Regions from separate parts of the Pseudoduganella sp. R-32 genome, predicted to be linked through region 2. Evidence: riboswitches for the same ligand, from Rfam matches in the RefSeq annotation. Region 2 holds a riboswitch; the other holds the start of a gene.
The links. A riboswitch is a leader RNA that binds a small molecule or an ion and turns the genes downstream of it on or off. The one in region 2 is predicted to bind glycine.
Positions count from the first base shown of each region.

Region 1: another riboswitch for glycine. It lies ahead of gcvT (glycine cleavage system aminomethyltransferase GcvT); the one in region 2 lies ahead of ACN9MU_RS11385 (hypothetical protein).

Region 1 is NZ_CP183987.1:4,196,337-4,199,737, forward strand. Features, by position in the region: gene ACN9MU_RS18995 (hypothetical protein) at 87-254, shown strand; gene ACN9MU_RS19000 (ATP-dependent Clp protease proteolytic subunit) at 321-881, opposite strand; gene ACN9MU_RS19005 (hypothetical protein) at 949-1,293, opposite strand; gene ACN9MU_RS19010 (hypothetical protein) at 1,366-1,566, opposite strand; glycine riboswitch at 1,646-1,731, shown strand; glycine riboswitch at 1,737-1,841, shown strand; gene gcvT (glycine cleavage system aminomethyltransferase GcvT) at 1,891-3,009, shown strand; gene gcvH (glycine cleavage system protein GcvH) at 3,057-3,401, shown strand, end outside.
Region 2 is NZ_CP183987.1:2,487,790-2,491,190, forward strand. Features, by position in the region: gene ACN9MU_RS11375 (tetratricopeptide repeat protein) at 1-596, shown strand, start outside; gene ACN9MU_RS11380 (C39 family peptidase) at 638-1,219, opposite strand; gene ACN9MU_RS11385 (hypothetical protein) at 1,232-1,876, opposite strand; glycine riboswitch at 2,032-2,126, opposite strand; gene ACN9MU_RS11390 (ABC transporter substrate-binding protein) at 2,296-3,401, shown strand, end outside.

The sequences.
Region 1 (3,401 bases), 1.7 Mb from region 2:
CCTACACGCCGGTCAGTTGTATTCCGATTCACCTTTACTATTGCAGAAAGCATGATGAAGTTCCGATCCTTCAGAAAGGAACTGTCATGAAATCCAGGCAAAAATCCAGCAAGCAGAGTTCGAGCTCGGGCACACGCCAAAGCGCCGACCAGGGTTCACGTTCGGGAGCCCAGCCGGCCAGCCAGCAGTCCGATACCGGCCGTCAGAGCAAGACGGACAAGAAGACACCTGCCAGCCGTAGCGGCAATCGCTAGATGACGGGCGCGGCATAGGGGGCCTGGGAGTTCGCTTCCAGGCCCTGTCGTTTCAGATATTGCGCTTCAGATGTTCGTTACGCGCTTGCCCTTGGGCGGCTTGAAGTCGGCCACGTCGTTGACGAGACCGACCTTGGCAGCTTCCTGGGCAGTCAGGTGCAGGTCTGAATAGGCGTGGATATTCCAATGTTCGTCGGTCAGACGGACATGTTTGCGCAAGATCGATTCGGTGCGGGCGTCGTCCGCCTGCAAGCCTTCCACAATGATGCGCAGCGCATCTGGCCGCGCTCCGTGCGGCGCACTTGCATGCGACTTGTGCACCATGAAACGCGCGGTTTCGCTGGCAAAGCGTTCGTCGCCGGACAGGAACAGGATGACGGCAATGGAAGCCACCGCTCCGCCGTTATACGTGACGATCTTGATCGGCAAGTTGCGCAGGTAATTGTGCAGGCACAAGCCGTCGCTCACGTAGCCGCCGTTGGACTGGATCAGGATGTGGGCGGTTTCGATCCCATCCTCTGTCATGTCCGCCACCGCATCGAACATGCGGTGCACCATATCGCTGTTCACGTCGCCGGACAGGGTGAACCAGGCCTCGGTATCGCGTTTTTGCTTTTCTTCGCTCATGGTCGCTCCACTCTGTAAATGGATGTCCGGTCATTCTAACGCAGACCGCCATCCAGGCGTGCCCTCCTCAGTCATTAGCCAGCACATCCTCCAGGCATCGCGCCACCAGCAGCTTCGCCGAGCAGCGTGACAACTCGGGCTCAACTACCGCCTTGATCCGCTCCCGCAAAGGGCTCGACAGTAGCCCGAAGCGCTGCTCCAGCAACTCCAGCAACATTTGCCGTCGCCCCATCAATTGCCCTTGCTCCAAACCTTGCTCCAAACCTTGCTCCAGTCCTCGCGCCCGTCCTTGCGCCTCACCACGCTCGACAGCGTCCCTCACCATGGAATTAACGTACGGCATATTCAACCTCCTTTCCAGCTCACCTAACGCCGCCTCATAGCGAGCTTTCTGCGGCTCAGGCAAGTACATTCTTTCGGCGGCGGATCGAAGTCGAGCAATTTGATTGTTGTAAATTCAATCGACTGACGCGTTCCCCAAGCCTCACAAACGAAGGAATTCGGGCACCAACCCTGGCCTTGCGTCACGGCTTACTTTGCCCAATGCCTGGTCGTGAAACTGCGGGTTCACGGCCCAGTCGATTGCCGCCTCCAGCCAGGGGCAGAAGATGGCAAGAATTTCCCTGTAATAGCGTTCAACCGCGGCTTTCCAGGGATTGCCATAGTCGTCGTTTGGCGTTTTCATGACCATTGGACCAACGGCCCAGCGGCAAGTTCCCCAGGGCCGCAAGATTGACTTTATTGCCCTCCTGTCATATAGTCGCAAGTCTTGATCGGGAGAGACCAGCTGCCGCTGGCGCCGAAGGGGCATTACCCAGAAACTCTCAGGCAAAAGGACCGAACAAGGGCCCCATGGGCTAAAACTCTGGAGAGCGGCCCGCCATGGCGCAGGGCCCACCGAAGGGGCGTGCGGGATTACCTTCCCGTTATCTCTCAGGTACCAAGGACAGAGGGGTAGGCGTATTCATGTTTACGTTTATTAACCCCTATTCTCTGCCCCGAGGTATCAATGACGCTCAAAGCAACCCCACTCAACAACGCTCATCGTGCCCTCGGCGCCCGCATGGTCGACTTTGGCGGCTGGGACATGCCGGTCAACTACGGCTCCCAGATTGAAGAGCACCATGCCGTGCGCACCGACGTCGGCATGTTCGACGTGGCGCACATGTGCGTGGTTGACATCAAGGGCGCCAACGTACGTTCCTTCCTGCGCGGACTGGTCGCCAACAACGTCGACAAGCTGCAGGTATCGGGCAAGGCCCTGTACTCCTGCATGCTGACCCCGGAAGGCACCGTCATCGACGACCTGATCATCTACTTCATCAACGAAGAGTGGTTCCGCCTGGTGGTCAACGCCGGTACCGCGGAAAAAGACATCGCGTGGATGAACAAGCAGAACGAAGCCACCAATGCCGGCCTGACCATCACCCAACGCCGCGACGGCGCCAACGCCATGGCCCTGATCGCCGTGCAAGGCCCGAACGCCCGCGCAAAAGTGTGGGAAGTGATCCCGCAAGCCAAGGAAGCCACCGCTGAAATGAAGCCATTCAACGTGGCGCTGGTGCCAGGCACCGCCTTTGGCGAAGCCATGGTGGCCCGCACCGGCTACACCGGTGAAGATGGCTTCGAAATCGGCGTCGCCGCGGAACAAGCTGAAAACCTGTGGAATGCCCTGAACGCAGCAGGCGTGAAGCCAGCCGGCCTGGGCGCGCGCGACACCCTGCGCCTGGAAGCCGGCATGAACCTGTACGGCCAGGACATGGACGAAACCGTGAACCCGCTGGACGCCGGCCTGGCATGGACCATCGACCTGGTCTCCGAGCGCGACTTCATCGGCAAGGCAGCCCTGCAAGCGAAAGGCCAGAACGCACAATTCGTCGGCCTGATCCTGCGCGAAAAAGGCGGCGTGCTGCGCGCCCACCAGAAAGTCATCGCCTCCAACGGCGACACTGGCGAAATCACCTCCGGCACCTTCTCCCCTACCATGCAGCAGGCCATCGCGCTGGCGCGCGTGCCGATGGGCGTGAACGTGGGCGACACCGTGCACGTGGAAATCCGCGACAAGAAGCTGGCCGCCACCGTGGTGAAGCTGCCTTTCGTCCGTAACGGTAAAATCCTGGTTGCTTGAGCCAGAATTCAGCAGAAACAAACAATAACCTTAGCCTTGGAGCCAACATGAGCAACATTCCAGCAGACCTGAAGTACACCGAGTCCCACGAGTGGGTACGCGCTGAAGCGGACGGCACCGTGACCGTCGGCATCACCGAATTCGCGCAAGACGCCTTGGGCGACATCGTGTTCGTCGAGCTGCCAAAAGTAGGCGCCACCTTCACCGCCGGCGACGACGCCGCCGTGGTGGAATCGGTAAAAGCCGCCTCCGACATCTACGCGCCGGTTTCGGGCGAAGTGGTTGCCGTGAACGACGCCGTAGTCGGCGCGCCTGAATCGATCAACGCCGACGCCTACGCGAACTGGCTGTTCAAGATCAAGCCAAGCGACGCCAACGCCATCAACGGCCTG
Region 2 (3,401 bases):
CGGCCGGTCCTCTTGCGCCAATCCGCAAGCGCGCCGTGACCGGAGATGCCAACGCCCAGTACGACCTTGCAGTGGCCTATCACACCGGTAATACGGTGCCAAAGGACCCTGCCCAGGCGCTGGAGTGGTACCTGAAAGCTGCCGCGCAGGGACATGCGATGGCGCAGTTCTACGCGGGGCTGCTGTATTCCAATGGCGACGGCGTTGCGCAGGACCTGGCGCAGGCCCGCGCATGGTTCAGCAAAGCTGCTGCACAGGACAACAAGGATGCCGCCACCAACCTCGCCGTCATGCTCGACCTGGGCAAGGGCGGCCCGGTCGACCTGGCGCAAGCCGCGGTGGTCTACCAGCAGGCGGCAAAGCTGGGAAGCGCGCAAGCGCAAGTCAGGCTGGCTGGCATGTACTGGATGGGGCAAGGCGTGAAAAAGGACTACATCCAGGCCGCAACCTATTATCGCCAGGCAGCGGAGCAGGGGGAAATTACTGCTATCCGCAAGCTGGTCTACCTGCTCGAGAATGGCGTCGGCACAGCCCGTAACGTCGACGAGTCGAAGAAGTGGGCCGCCAAGCTGGAACAACTGGGCGGCAGCAACTGACATGAAAAGCCCGCCAGGCGTTTGCTGGCGGGCTTTTTAGTTTAAGGGCTGACGTTCATGCGTTGCGTGTGCGTCCAATTGTGGTCATAGGCGCTGACTGCCGATGCAAAGGTGCGGTAGGTCTGTCCTTCGCCTGGCCACGGGTTCATGATGTAGATGTAGTTGGTTCCGTTGTAGGTTTCGTAACCGCGTCCCACCATGATATGCCCCCCGCCATTGGTCCAGCCGTAGCGGATCACGAAGGGGCGGTTGCCATTGATCTCATTCACCACCGAATTCCACGACAGGTAGTTGTTGATCGCCGTGTTTGGCACGCCCCAGTTGTACAGGATGTTCTGCACGCTGCCGGACGTGCCGTACATATTGTTCGGCCGGTTGGCGTAGCTGTTCCAGTTGAAGGTGCTGTTGCCGCAGGCGTAGTTGATGCCGTAAGCCCAGTTCACGATCTGGCATTGGCTGGGTGTGCGGCTGTAGTAGTTCAGGACCGCTTTGCTGGAGCCTGCCCAGCACCACTGGCTGTGTTCCTGCGTCACCAGCGGGACGTTCAAGGTACGCCATTGCGCGAAGGCTGAGGGCAGGGCAAGCACCAGCGCTGCACCGGCCACGATTTTTGCGATTTTCATAGTCGGTCCTCCTTAGCGAAATGCTTCAATGTTGGCTTTGACGGCGGCGCGCAATGGCTCCAGCAATTCCGTGCCGTCGACCAGCTGGTTGCCGTTCTTCTGAAGCAGCAGCGATTCGCGAGCCGAGTGCAGCGGCGCGAACTTGGCGTGGTCCACTTCCAGCAGGTCGGCGCGGGCCTGGTAGATGCGGATGAAGCGCAGGTTGGAACGCGCGCTGTTGCCGTGAACCGCCATCGCAGCATCCACGTCTTTTGCGAGGATGGAGGCGCCATAGGCGACGGTTTCATAACGGCCGTTCACACGCTGGACAGTCGCCAGTCCGATGGGCTTCCCGTGCAGGGAAATGACGAAGCGCCATTCGCCGGTAGGCTTGGCTAGGGATGCCAGGTCGCCGCGCGCCAGCAGGTCTTTCGGGTCGACGGTGTAGACCTCGAAACCGTGGCCGACCGTGGCTTGCTTCAAGTCGCCCACGTCCGTGATATCGAGCGGGAAGTCGACCGGTGCGCTGCCGGGGCGAATCGCCTGCTGGTGCTCGGCGAATTGTACGAGTCCGCGTTTGGCGGCCTGCAATGCCGCGCCGTTGTCTGCTTTTGCCAGGAACGGGGCGGCCAACATCGCTGCGCAGGCAATGCGCAGCCAGAGTCGATGCGTATGCATGTGACTACTCCTCTGAAGGTTGATCAGATGTTCTTGAGGTGCGAGGTGATTGCCCCCTCTGTGCTGGACCTGAGAGTTTCACAGGCGTTGGCGGCCTGCTTGCTCCTTCGGTGCGCCGGCGCTTACCCTTGCCGGCGGCTCTTCAGAGTTGTGAAAACACGCGACCGGTCCTTTGGCCTGAGAGATTCCGGGGGCGGCTTGCTCCTTCGGCGTTGTCCATGGGTGGGACAAACTCTCCCGATCGCGCGACCGGAATGCTCCGGCAGCGAAATCAGGATATCCCAGGGATTTATTCGATTTCAATCGTTTTCCGATACACGTTGCGTTTTCGCCAAGAAGGACTTTCCTGTTATTCTATTGACACTCGCCTGGGAAATTGGTAACGTTTCCAAAAATAAGCGGCACACAGAGGAGACGGGATGTTTAAGCAGTTATTTGCTTGTGCAATGGCGTTCGGCGCCACCTCCGCGCAGGCTGCCGGGCCAAGCGCAGAAGTGATCCATTGGTGGACGTCAGGCGGTGAATCCGCTGCCGTCAAGCAGCTCGCAAGTGCCTATCGTGCCGCCGGCGGCACATGGATCGATACGGCGATTGCCGGTGGCGAGCAGGCTCGCGCGGTGACCCTCAATCGCATGGTTGGCGGCAAGGCGCCTGCTGCAGCGCAGTTCAATATTTCCAAGCAGTTCCTCGATATAGTGGACCAGGACATGCTGGTGCAACTGGATGATGTCGCACGCCAGGAGCGCTGGGAATCCACGCTGCCGGAACCGATCGTCAACACCATCCGCATCGATGGCCATTACTACGCGATGCCGATGAACATCCACATGCAGACCTGGATCTGGTATTCCAGGGCCGCCTTCAAAAAGGCCGGCATCGCAAAAGAACCTGCAACCGTCGACGAACTTTTTGCCGCGCTGGATAGACTCAAGGCCGCGGGCCTGGTGCCGCTGGCGCATGGCGGGCAGGCGTGGCAGGAGCACATTCTGTTCGCATCGCTGCTGGCAAACATGGGAGGGCGCCAGCTCTACCTGCAAGTGATGCGCGATCGCGACCAGCGTGCGATCAATTCCGAACCGGTGCGCAAAGTGCTGCTGGCCTTCAAGCGCCTGCAATCCTATGTCGATCCCGCGTCACCGGGCCGCAACTGGAATGACGCGACCGCAATGCTGGTTAGCGGCAAGGCGGGCATGCAGATCATGGGGGATTGGGCCAAGGGCGAATTCAGCAATGCAAAAATGGCGCCCGGCGTCGATTACGGCTGCATCGCGGGCCTTGGCGCGAATTCGCCGTACCTGATCCAGGGCGACGCTTTCGTCTTTCCTCGTTCGGAGCAGGCGGTAGTGCAGCAGGCACAGAAGCTGATGACCAAAGTGCTGCTGGCGCCTGCGACACAGGTGAGCTTCAACAAACTCAAAGGCTCGGTGCCTCCGCGTGTGGATGCCGATACCAGCCAGCTCGACGCCTGCGCCCGCGCGGGCGCCGCCATCATGCGCGACCGCAATCGACAGGTCGGGGCGCCCGA